DNA from 2 places in the Paenibacillus sp. KACC 21273 genome. Region 2 is predicted to be linked to the other one. Evidence: riboswitches for the same ligand, from Rfam matches in the RefSeq annotation. Region 2 holds a riboswitch; the other holds the start of a gene.
The links. A riboswitch is a leader RNA that binds a small molecule or an ion and turns the genes downstream of it on or off. The one in region 2 is predicted to bind cyclic di-AMP.
Positions count from the first base shown of each region.

Region 1 (6,138 bases), 2.5 Mb from region 2:
TTTTTGCTGATTATTAAAGCAATACGAGAGCAATTGTTGCTGATCTTCATCTGTTATTTCGCGCTTACTGTACTGATCCTCTGTATATTGTGACAATATATTGTTCCAGAACGATTGAGTATGATGATTTCGTGAGGAAGCATTGGTCTGTAGTTCCCAATCGCCTCGATATTGGTCAAATACGTGAATAGCCGCTTGCTGAGCGACTCCTTGTCCACGAAATGGACGCATAACAAAAAACTCATTTAAGTAATAGTGTGCATGAGAACCATCAGGGATATAAGGAGGAGTCGCTATCAAAGCAAATCCAGCAGGCACGCCGTTCACACGAATAATCCACGGATATAGAACCCCTGGATGTCGCCACCAGATCAGAAACGCATCGCTTTGCTGGTGAAGCGTAGCATATTGTTCTTCATCAAATATGCCTTGTGAGTTCGGCTGACGTTCCCATATCTCTGACAGATCGTACAAGTAATATGGATACATATTGCATATGATATGAGCTTCTTCTTCCCGGCACAGAGTTACCTGAATATGGTTGTTCGTATCGTGATTCATCTTATTCTCCTGTCTGCATCATCTGCCGGATTCCATTTCCATTCTATAATGACATAATCGCTATATTCACGCCGTATCGTGGCTCCACAACGCTCGATATACGTATGATGTAATTTGGCATACGAGCGTTCATTTTTGAAAATATGTGCAGCCAGTAGACGATATCCTTCAGTCGCTAATGTATCTCGTAACAACGTAATCACAGGTACAGCTAATTTGAGATCTTGATAATTGAAATAAATTTGAAAATCACTGATATAGACCGCATCCAGCCCACACCCTTTTTCAGAAGGATCATCTTCTGACTCGGTAGGCTTAGCAGCTTGTGAATATGTGACCTTGAGATACCCGATCAACAACATCGAAGCAGGCGGAATGGTAGATTGATCATCCGATATAATCGTAGAACTATCTGTAGACCCTTCGAGCGCTGGTTCTGGTCTTTGCATATAGATATTTAGACTATGGGAGTGCGGTTCAAATGCAATATAAAAATCGCCAATTACACGACTGCACAGTGGAATATACCCGTCTGGCATAGAGCACTCCTACCTGTTATTCATTATTTTTGTAGAAATTGAATCGTAAATTGAATCGCTTCTAATGCTTCTTGCACAAATGCTTTATTTTCTTTTTCCCATTCATTCGGATCGTCCATAAATGAATCATCTAACCAATCTTCAAGTCCAGTCACGATTTTGCGACGTTCATTAGGTGCAGGTGCTTTTCCACGTAATGCTTGAATAGCACTGCGCATCACTTTGCAAGAAGATTGGATAAAAGGATAATCGTCTTTATCCCATGCTTTGGCATTATCCATATCGTAAAAAGCAATCCATTTTTCGATAATTGAAGCGGCTTGCTTTGGTTCTAACTGAGGCATATTGATATTCTCCATTTCTATAATTAAAAATTGAACTATAACCTACTACGATCTCGCTGATTTGCTTATCGAAGCAGAGCGACTCTGGGACTCGTCTGCGATTCGTTGCAATTGATCTGACATATATATGTGAGTACCTGACTTGGAGGTCTGAGCGATCCGATACATCGCTCGTGCAACGTCACTTGCTTCGATACCTCGATATTTGCGGAGAGGACCTATCATTAGAAATGATAATGCTTGAGAGACTACAGCACCGAATTGCTCTCCTGCGCGGCTATTTTTGCGTTTGCCTAGCAATAAAGAGGGGCGAACAATCGATAATGAAGAATAACCAACTTGTTGTAACCGTTGCTCCATATCTCCTTTGGTACGTGTATAGAAAATACTGGATTTGGGATCAGCGCCCATCGAGCTAATCACGATAAACTGCTTGGCTCCTTGTTTATACGCCACCATAGCGACAGACACAGGATACAATACATCAATCTCGATCATCTGCGCTTGCGTTCCTGCTTGCTTAATCGTTGTACCGAGACAGCAAAAAACATCATCTGCTTTCATCTCTGCTCGATAATCTTCTAATCTATGATAATCCACTACGATCTGTTGCAACTTCAGATGTTGTAGTTGTTGCACAGGTTCACGGACAAGAGCAATCACTCGTGTATATTCTGTGCTATCTAATAACTGACGCAACAACTTTTTGCCCACAAGACCTGTTGCTCCAGCGACGAGTGCTGTTTTACCGATCACAACGATCATCTCCATTCTGCGCATCATCTTGGTTCTCTATCTTCTTTATTATCAAGATATCACCGACAAATTGCAAAATAAAATGATCGTTGGATCAGCAGTCTTTTTTTATAATAAAAACGAAGCGCTACTTCCATTGGTATGAATAATATAATCTGCACCCAAACCACGATAAATTAAGCGTGATTGGCTGCCTTCTGTAATGACATATAGCTTATCAGATGTCCATGCACGACAGATCTGGATATAACGACAACATAACGGTAGACTACGTTCAAATAAATAGATTTTGCCAATATTCAATTGCGGGATACGCCATAAGTCTTGTCGCTGAGTATCTATTACTAGAATATGCTCAATGCCTATCTTTTCAAATCGAAGCTGATCTGCCTGACTGTTCACTATAATAGCAAACGGTATTTTTTTAACTTTGAGTAATTGAATAAATTGCTCCCCTGCTACTGTAGCAGGCGATACCAGTACAAATTCCTGTTCGTACTCCATGCGTGTTCGCGCTCCTCCACTCATTGTAGACAACAAAAAAAAGCCGTTAGAAGAGGACCTCTTCATCAGCTTCTAAGACAGGAGCAAAAAAAGCCCCTGATATGGCATAGATGACTGTTGTCGTCTCTCTTATTGCAGCTTACGAGGTTAGCTGACGGATTCGGAAGTAAGAGTCTCCCTACAGATAGATCAGCCTGAGCTGTCGTCTCTGATTCACCCCTGAATAGATCTGTAATACCCTGTCTATTCGTATGGTTCCCCCGCTTTCTGAAAGGTCTAGATTTAGCCTTTCAGCCATTAAGCTGTAATGAACTTGAATGAAATCATACGCCCGCCTTTTTCGTTTGTAAAGCAGTCTGAATCTTCATAAAGAGTGAATTTGAATCAATTCCTTTATCTTTTGAGCAGTATGCTCTTATTTGCATCATTCCATCCTTCTTTTTCTGCTGTTTGCGCAGTATTTATATAAACGGTTGTATCAGCGAGCATGATAGCCATTAGAACGTGATTGAGACCAATGAATCCGATTACATCGTTATTTTCAAGCATATAACGCCTATTAAAAGCTTAGATTTGATTTTACTTCTACCCTTAACGGTACTATGATTGCTAACAATATCTGACATCAAAAAAGTGTGCCGGCTACTGATTTATCTGGTTTTACTGTGTATAGAGATAGCGATTTTATTTGAAGGAGTGTAGATTTGAGATGAGTTTAATTTCGCCGATAGCGCCTGCTAGCAACACTGTATCCACGGTGGATCTGGCTACACATCATATTCATTCGATTGAAGTGTTCCAGTATGATAATCATCTGCTCGCATTACCTGATATGGATGGGTATCTGCATTGTGGGCTGTTAAAAATAGCAAGTCATGGGATTACTGGTTGGGCGGAATATTCGTTTACCGATCAGGTTCAACATTTAGACTTGGTGAAATGGTGCCGGGTATTCTCTACGCTGAAAAAATGCTCGTTACAGCAAGCACAATCTCATATCGATCAACATCATGCTAGCTGGGGAGATGTGCGTAGTCAGGTGATGGTAGAGGCTTTAACTGATCTATGCAATCGACTACAAGATCCGCCCGATGTATGGGCATCTTCTGATATACTGGTGAATCATGCTTTTTTGTTAGATTATACAATCGCGTATTATTCCTTTTAAATAATTATGGTTAATGGATCATAACTACCTCAATAAAGGAGTGTATCTAGCTTGAATTCTGAAAAGATTATGGTCTGTGTGTATTATGGACCCAATGGAGAACGATTGATCAGGCGTGGTATTCATTTATCTCAACTTATTCAGTCTCCACTTTGTGTATTAAGTGTAATCGATCAACCTCTCGATGAAATGGATCAACAACAAGAGAACTATGTAGCGTTATGGCGTAAATTAACAGAAGAAGCTGGCGGTCATTTTGTGCTTTTAGAAAGTAACGGACAAGAAGCGGCTGATATTATTACTTCTACCGCTCAACAACACGATATTACGCAACTTATTATTGGACAATCGGCTCAGACTCGCTGGCAAGAAATTATAAAAGGTTCGATCGTAAACGACCTACTGGAAAAGCTGGGAGCGATCGATCTACATATTGTAGCGGTACAGCGTATGCAAGCCCATCTCGAAGAAACCCATGAACAAGGCGTAGATGTAGACGTGATTCAGACTTCGCGCGGATACGAAATTGCGTATGAGACGCATGGTCGACCGATCATTACAGAAGGTATCTTTTTCAAAGATATGCATACAGACTTCGATAATGGATTGCTCAAATTATGTATCGACGGGCAATATCAATATCTGAAAGTATTTAAAGGCAAGTTGATTGATGAATTGGTATTGGAACCTCATTCGGTGTAATATAGCGACTGTCAATCATATATTCATTACTAGCCTGCAATCCCTTCATCTATCAAAGGGTTGCAGGTAATTTGCTATGCGATCAGGGGTATCAATTGGAATATATTTTGATTATCAAAAATTTATATTCAAAAATGTTGTTAACTATAATCTTTCTCACTGTGCTCCTTACCTAGACATGATAATGTGAAGTTGTTCCCTTCCACTATCTCATATCAATAAAGGAGTTTATTGAATTATGAAAACAGGATTTGTTGTGATTACAGGCGCGTCGTCAAGTATAGGAGAAGCTACTGCCAAACTTTTTATCGCTAAAGGACATAATGTATTGTTACTTTCTCGTCGCGAAGATCGGTTAAAAGCATTTGCTGGTCGTCAGGTGATGAAAGCGATTATTGATATTACAGATCGACCTGCTCTGGATCAAGCGATTGCAGAAGCAGAAGAACATTTCGGTCCGGTCAAAGGGATTGTGAACAATGCAGGTCGAATGTTGCTTGGTGATATTACGACTCAAGATCCAGCAGAATGGCAAGAGATGTATAATACCAATGTCATTGGACTTCTGAATGGGATGCAAGCTGTACTTCCATCAATGATTGAGCAAAAGTCAGGTACTATTATCAATATCAGCTCGATTGCAGGCAAAAAAACATTTGCCGATCATGTCGCTTATGGTGGAACCAAATTTGCTGTTCATTCAATCAGTGAAAATGTACGCGAAGAAGTAGCTCCGCACAACGTACGGGTCGTTACGATCTCTCCTGGATTAACTGAGACCGAGTGGAACGATCAGACGACCGGAGAAAAAGCTAAACTCAACTTAATGCCACAAACGATTGCAGATACGATTTACTTTGCATTCAGTCAGCCTCAAAGTATCAATATTCGTGAGATCGCTCTAGCTCCAACGCAACAACAAAGTTAAGTGTATTGACTATAGATATAAGATCAATGATGGCTCTAGCATAGAACAAACACCATAGACTATATAAAAAAGCCCTCCTTTGATATGGAGAGCTTTTTGCGTTATATATTAATGAGTTTCCCCTACAATCGTCACATCGGCTACATAAGAACCTGCCCATAATAAAAATGTAAATCCTTCTTCTAACGGATCATCGGGATCGGTCAGAAATTGAACTTCTGCATACGTATTCCAAGAATCTGGCAATGATTCTGTAATTCGAATCTGGATATTCCATCCTTCCTCTGTAGGGTCAACGGTAGAAGAATACAAGTCTACATTGAGTTGTTGATCGGTTAACCATTTCTGCTGTGGCAACGAAGTGGGATCTATATTCCATTCGATCAATGCTTGAGTTACCATCATATTTCGCTCCTTTGGTGCTGTAAGATAATATGCTTTTCGATCCAAATTAAGAAGATCCATCGCTACGAAGCGCTCGTATTGCGCGGTAATCTGCCCAGTTAATCGACTGCCAGGATTGTTCTTTTTCAAATAAATAAGCTTTATCCTGACGGAAATAATGCTGAGATGCAGGTAATAGTGTCGCACTTCGCTGTAACAATACAGGAATCGCATCACTGGACAAATTGTTGA
Region 1 covers NZ_CP117876.1:219,243-225,380, reverse strand. Annotated here, with positions in the region: gene PQ460_RS01060 (GNAT family N-acetyltransferase) at 1-561, opposite strand, end outside; gene PQ460_RS01055 (hypothetical protein) at 558-1,100, opposite strand; gene PQ460_RS01050 (hypothetical protein) at 1,124-1,444, opposite strand; gene PQ460_RS01045 (oxidoreductase) at 1,490-2,227, opposite strand; gene PQ460_RS01040 (hypothetical protein) at 2,309-2,704, opposite strand; cyclic di-AMP (ydaO/yuaA leader) riboswitch at 2,826-3,002, opposite strand; gene PQ460_RS01035 (hypothetical protein) at 3,414-3,872, shown strand; gene PQ460_RS01030 (universal stress protein) at 3,924-4,574, shown strand; gene PQ460_RS01025 (SDR family oxidoreductase) at 4,813-5,502, shown strand; gene PQ460_RS01020 (hypothetical protein) at 5,611-5,907, opposite strand; gene PQ460_RS01015 (DUF4153 domain-containing protein) at 5,954-6,138, opposite strand, start outside.
Region 1: another riboswitch for cyclic di-AMP. It lies ahead of PQ460_RS01040 (hypothetical protein); the one in region 2 lies ahead of kdpF (K(+)-transporting ATPase subunit F).

Region 2 (6,138 bases):
ATCGGTTCATACATGTTATATTTTAGGTGATGTTATCTTTGCAAAATTAGGTATACGGAATAAGGAACGGTATACTTTAACATAGAACGATGATCATGAGCACAAAGAAAGCCTCATGGAACAGGAGGAAACAACAATGATCGGAACATGGTTAGAAGAAATCAAATCCATATTACGACCAGAATTGAACAGTCTTGAAGAATCATTAAAAGCTTCGGCTGGAGATGAAGAAATAGAGCAGGCTGAACATACTATAGGTGTCTCTTTCCCGGATGATCTTAAAGAACTGTATCATATACACAATGGGGAGTCTCGTAGTGGTCCGGGATTCTTTTTTGGTTTGCAATTTTTGAGTCTAGAAGAAATGATTAGCGAGTGGAAAATATGGTCTGAGCTAGAGCCTGAATATCAGACGATGGGAGATCATTATTCGATTCCATCCGGTTGGATCAAAGAGCAGTATATCAACCGCAATTGGATTCCGTTTTGCCATGATGGCGGAGGGAATCATCTAGGGATCGATTTGGCTCCAGCAGAACATGGAGTAGTCGGACAGGTGATTAACTTTGGACGTGATGAAGAAATGAAGTATGTGATTGCCCGTAGTCTGGGTGAATTTATTCATTTTATGCGTGATACGGTGCGTCATGGAAATTACACTGTCGAAGAAGATGATGGATTCAAGTATTGGATGTACGGTCGCAACGAACAATCACGTATGCTCAAAGATGCACAGGCATATGCGTTAGCCGATCTACCCAAAACCAATACACCTTCTGATGAGCCTGAGATTCCGTTACAAGAATGGTTCCAACAATTAGATCAAGACTGGCAAGAGCGTATTATCAACAAATCAAATACGGTCGAAGAGTTTATCCATGCTCATCAAATCTTTTTGATTCGTGAACAGCTTACAGATATTACACCACTTGAACGTTGTCATGAGGTACGTGAATTAATTTTAAGTGTAAATGAGATTCAAGATATTCGACCGCTTGCAAATTGTCGAGAACTCAAAAAATTATATCTTGTTCGCAATCCGATTCGTGATCTTACTCCATTACGTGGACTGCCTTATTTGCAAATTGTTAATTTAGAAGGGACGTTGATTGAAGATTTAGATCCTTTAGCAACGTTACCGCATCTATGTAATCTGGATTGTACCGATACACGTATTCAAGATTATACGCCTTTGGCGAAGATGCAACAGTTAACGACTCTGGCTCTTTCTTCACCTTCCCGAGAAGCTGTAGAAGCTTTATCTTCTATTTCAGGACTACGGGAATTGAAAGTGTGTTCGCCTGGTGCATGGACAGCGGAAGACTGGCAACAGATCAGTCAGTCTTTATCTTTGCGCAAACTGCATATTGAAGATGCTTATTTTGCCGATATGAGTTGTCTACAAGCATGTGAACAGTTAGAAATGCTAACGATTCATGATACTCGTATTTCCGATATTTCAGCGATTGCCGATCTACCTAATCTGAAGCAATTGGAATTGAATAGTGGCTGTCAAATTAGCAATATTGAAACGATCTCCAAATCGGTGTCTTTAGAGCAATTTAGCGGTTCATTTGCTCAATTTCAATTACTCAAAAACTCGTTCGCTCAATATGTGAAATTCCACAAAATTGTAGGCGAAATGACAGATGAAGAAGAAGAAATCTGGCACAGTCATATACGTTAATACGATACTTTAATCATATCTAATCAGTCCCAAAGACTCTGTATAGCTCAAAAGCGACAGAGTCTTTTTTTGTTTTTTTATTATTTTTTACCTAAAATGATAAAAATGTAGTTGACTATCAATTTTCTAATTAGGTATAAATTCAATAGAATATGTTAAGACAATTTTGATTATACGAAAAATATAATGCTATTGATTCAGATATCAGCACGTTGTACCATTTTGCTTATGAAATTTATACAGGTTGACATAACAAGACAAAATGATAGGATATTGCGTAACAAATGACATAATCGTTTTCAGAATTTACTGCAAAACAATGATCAATATCATGTAACTAAAATAAAAAAGTAGATAAACGATGAAAAAGAGAGAAAATAGGAGCTTGAGATAGATAACTTTTCAATAGTTATCTGAAAATGAAAGCTGTGATGATTCACAGCTTTTTTTGCGTCTTTTCTCAGCTTTACAGTTGACAAGGACAGGCGTATTATTCATTGCAGGCAGTTGATGAATACGATTCAGCAACTGATATAAATGAAGTTTCCAATGTTTGTTGATCGCTGAGTTTTCGGTATTAACCGAAAAACGGGGGAACCAAATTGCGATTTCACAAAACGGTGTGAGAGCCGGAATGTGAATCGTTGGGGTGAATCTGCATACTGACTTAACCATGGTATAGTCAGACAATGCAGTAGGGCGACTCTCACCGCCCGAATCCGACAGCTAACCTCGTAAGCGTGGATTAGGAGAGAAGTGTGAAGCTTGTGCCGATCTGACACAGTGTAATACGACTCTGTGTTTTTTGATATGTTAACAATGTCACAACGCTTAATTTTCATATGCATATGAAAAGCGGGGGAACCAACCGTTGATGAAGATAACTGATACGAAGAGTCAGTTACTACACAACATGGGGTGAATTCCGGTATCTACCGGAACGGGCGATCTTCCAGCCCGAATCCGACAGCTAACTCCGTAAGCGTATAGGGGAGAACTCCTAACCAGCAACTCGGCAGGTACACGATAAGTGTGCGTGTTTGTAGAGGCCTGGGGAAAAGTTCTGCTTTTCTCCAGGCTTCTTTTTTTATGCCTTTTTTAGCAAATGATTACTTACAAAATGAATGCAGGGAGTCTTACACACATGATGGATATACTGATGATTGGTTTAATGGTGATCATGACTTTAGGGTTGAGCGGGTTGCTGCAATGGGCATCTGTAGCTATCGGAGAAAGAAGGAATGAGCGATGACTTGGCTGCTGTGGATTATTATTGGTGGATTAACAATCTATCTATGTTATGCATTGATTTATCCAGAAAAATTCTAATGGGTCAGGGGAGAACATCGTGAGTATCTTTTCATATATCGGAATTGCAGTCACTATTATCATCGCTATACTTATTGCTCGGCCAACCGGACATTATATTGCTTATGCTTTTGAAAATAAACCCAATCGCTTGGATCGTTGGTTTTATCCGATAGAAAAATGGATTTACAGGTTCGGCGGTATCAAAAATGAAAATCAAACATGGAAGCAGTATGCAGGAGCAGTTCTGATCAGTAATTCAGTGATCTTGCTGATTACGTACATGATCTTTCGTTTCCAACATATTTTACCAATGAATCCAGCAGGGATCACCAATATGAGTCCTGATCTGGCATTTAATACAGCGATTAGTTTTATTACAAATACCAATTTACAGCATTATAGCGGAGAAAGCGGATTGTCTTTATTTTCACAGATGACAGCGATCATCTTTATGATGTTTGTATCGCCGGCAACAGGGATTGCAGTCGCTATTGCATTTATTAGAGGAATCACAGGTAAGCCACTCGGTAATTTCTTTACAGATCTCGTACGAGCAATCACACGAATCTTGTTACCATTAGCATTTGTGATGGCAATTGTATTTGTAGGATTAGGTGTACCGCAGACATTGCATACTTTAATCACTGCGCAGACGTTACAAGGAACAGAGCAACAGATTGGTACCGGCCCTATAGGATCATTTCTAGCGATCAAAGAATTAGGTAACAATGGTGGCGGATATTTTGGAGCCAACTCTGCTCATCCTTTTGAAAATCCGGGCGGATTCAGTAACATGTTACAGATGTTAATGATGTTACTTGTGCCGATGTCACTTCCATTTACGTATGGTAAAATGGTTGGCAACTCCAAACAAGGTAGAGTATTATTTGTGTCGATGGTAATGATGTTTGTCGTCATGCTTAGTGTATCTCTTGTTAGTGAATCTCAAGGGAATCCATTGATTAATCAATTAGGTATTCAACATCAGTCTGGATCGATGGAAGGGAAAGAAGTACGGTTAGGTGAAGCACAATCTTCATTCTACTCTGTCGTCACAACCGCTTCAGAGACAGGTGCTGTCAATAACATGCATGACACGTTGACACCTATTGGCGGATTGATTTCACTTGGGAATATGATGCTTAATACGGTATTTGGCGGTTCTGGTGTAGGGTTATTAAATATTCTAATGTATGCCATTATTGCTGTGTTCTTATCCGGTCTAATGGTTGGACGAACACCTGAATTTCTCGGTCGCAAAATTGAAGGTAAAGAAATGAAGCTGATTGCAGTCACATTGCTTATTCAACCTTTATTGGTATTAGCGCCAACAGCAATAGCTGTGATGACACAATCCGATACGATTTCTAATCCGGGTTATCATGGATTAACACAAGCGTTGTATGAATTTACTTCATCAGCTGCGAATAACGGATCAGGATTTGAAGGATTAGGCGATAATACACCGTTTTGGAATATTATGACCGGTGTCGTTATGTTTATCAGTCGTTATTTCTCAATGGTAACGTTGTTAGCTGTTGCAGGGTCATTAATGGCGAAAAAACCTGTTCCAGAAACAAGCGGAACATTGCGTACAGATCAAGCATTGTTCGGCGGTATGTTTATTATTTCTGTTATTTTAGTCGGTGCGCTTACGTTTTTCCCGGCAGTTGTACTTGGACCGATTGCAGAAATGCTAACGTTGTAAAAAGAAAAAGATACACTCATCTCATGATGTAAAATGAGAAAAATAAATGATTGTTACACAATGAGTTATAGATAGAATTCGAATATATAGCATTTATACAGATAAGTGCTAAGTGGAGGAACAATGTAATGAAAAGTAAATCATCAATGATGAGCCGGGACTTGATCTCCAAAGCGTTACAACAATCTGTGATCAAATTAAATCCTAAACTGATGGCACGTAATCCAGTAATGTTTGTAGTTGAAGTCGGTTTAATTATCAGTTTATTACTCATTTTTGTACCGAATGCTTTTGGCGAATCGGTTTCAACAGGATTCAATATAGCAGTAGCCATTATTTTGTTATTCACGATACTTTTTGCGAACTTTGCTGAAGCATTAGCAGAAGGTCGAGGCAAAGCACAAGCAGACTCGATGAAAAATACGCAAAAAGAAATTATTGCAAATCGAATCGAAGGTGAGCAAGTAGTAGCTGTATCGTCTACACAGCTTCGTAAAGGTGATGTTGTCAAAGTCGTACAGGGTGAAATGATTCCCGGCGATGGTGAAGTAATTAAAGGTCTTGCTTCCGTCGATGAATCTGCGATTACAGGTGAATCTGCTCCAGTCATTAAAGAAGCAGGTGGAGACTTTAGTTCTGTAACGGGTGGAACGATGGTAATTAGTGATGAGATCATTGTTCGTATTACAAGCGATCCAGGTGAATCATTTATGGATCGAATGATTAGTCTGGTCGAAGGAGCAGAACGTCAGAAGACACCTAATGAAATTGCGTTAAACACAGTATTGATAAGCTTAACAATTATCTTTTTGATGGTTGTAGTAACACTTCCTTTTATGGCAAGCTATTTAAATATTGTTCTTTCAGTTCCGGTATTGATTGCTTTGCTAGTCTGCTTGATCCCAACAACAATTGGTGGATTGTTGTCTGCTATCGGGATCGCCGGGATGGATCGGGTAACACGTTTTAATGTGTTGGCGATGTCTGGTAAAGCAGTTGAAGCTTCAGGTGATATCAATACGATTATTTTAGATAAAACAGGTACGATCACTTATGGTAACCGGATGGCTAGCGAGTTTGTACCTACAGAAGGTCATTCACCACAAGAAGTCGGCGAATGGGCAGCAGTTAGTTCTGCTTTTGACGAAACGCCTGAAGGACGTTCTGTTTTAGAATTGATGAAAAAGCAAAATTGGGAATATTCTCAATCATTAAGTGAAGGTGCTGAAATTATAGAGTTTCGCGCCGAGACACGGATGAGTGGATTGGATCTGGCAGATGGTCGTAAAGTGCGTAAAGGTGCTGTCGATGCGATAAAAAAATGGGTCAGTTCTCAAGGTGGAAATATTCCTAGTAATCTGCAAGCGAATAACGATGCTATTGCTTCTGCCGGAGGAACTCCGCTTGCTGTTGCTGTAGATCAGGAAATCTA
Region 2 covers NZ_CP117876.1:3,103,075-3,109,212, reverse strand. Annotated here, with positions in the region: gene PQ460_RS13490 (SMI1/KNR4 family protein) at 137-1,687, shown strand; cyclic di-AMP (ydaO/yuaA leader) riboswitch at 2,239-2,443, shown strand; cyclic di-AMP (ydaO/yuaA leader) riboswitch at 2,506-2,687, shown strand; gene kdpF (K(+)-transporting ATPase subunit F) at 2,936-3,016, shown strand; gene kdpA (potassium-transporting ATPase subunit KdpA) at 3,036-4,706, shown strand; gene kdpB (potassium-transporting ATPase subunit KdpB) at 4,835-6,138, shown strand, end outside.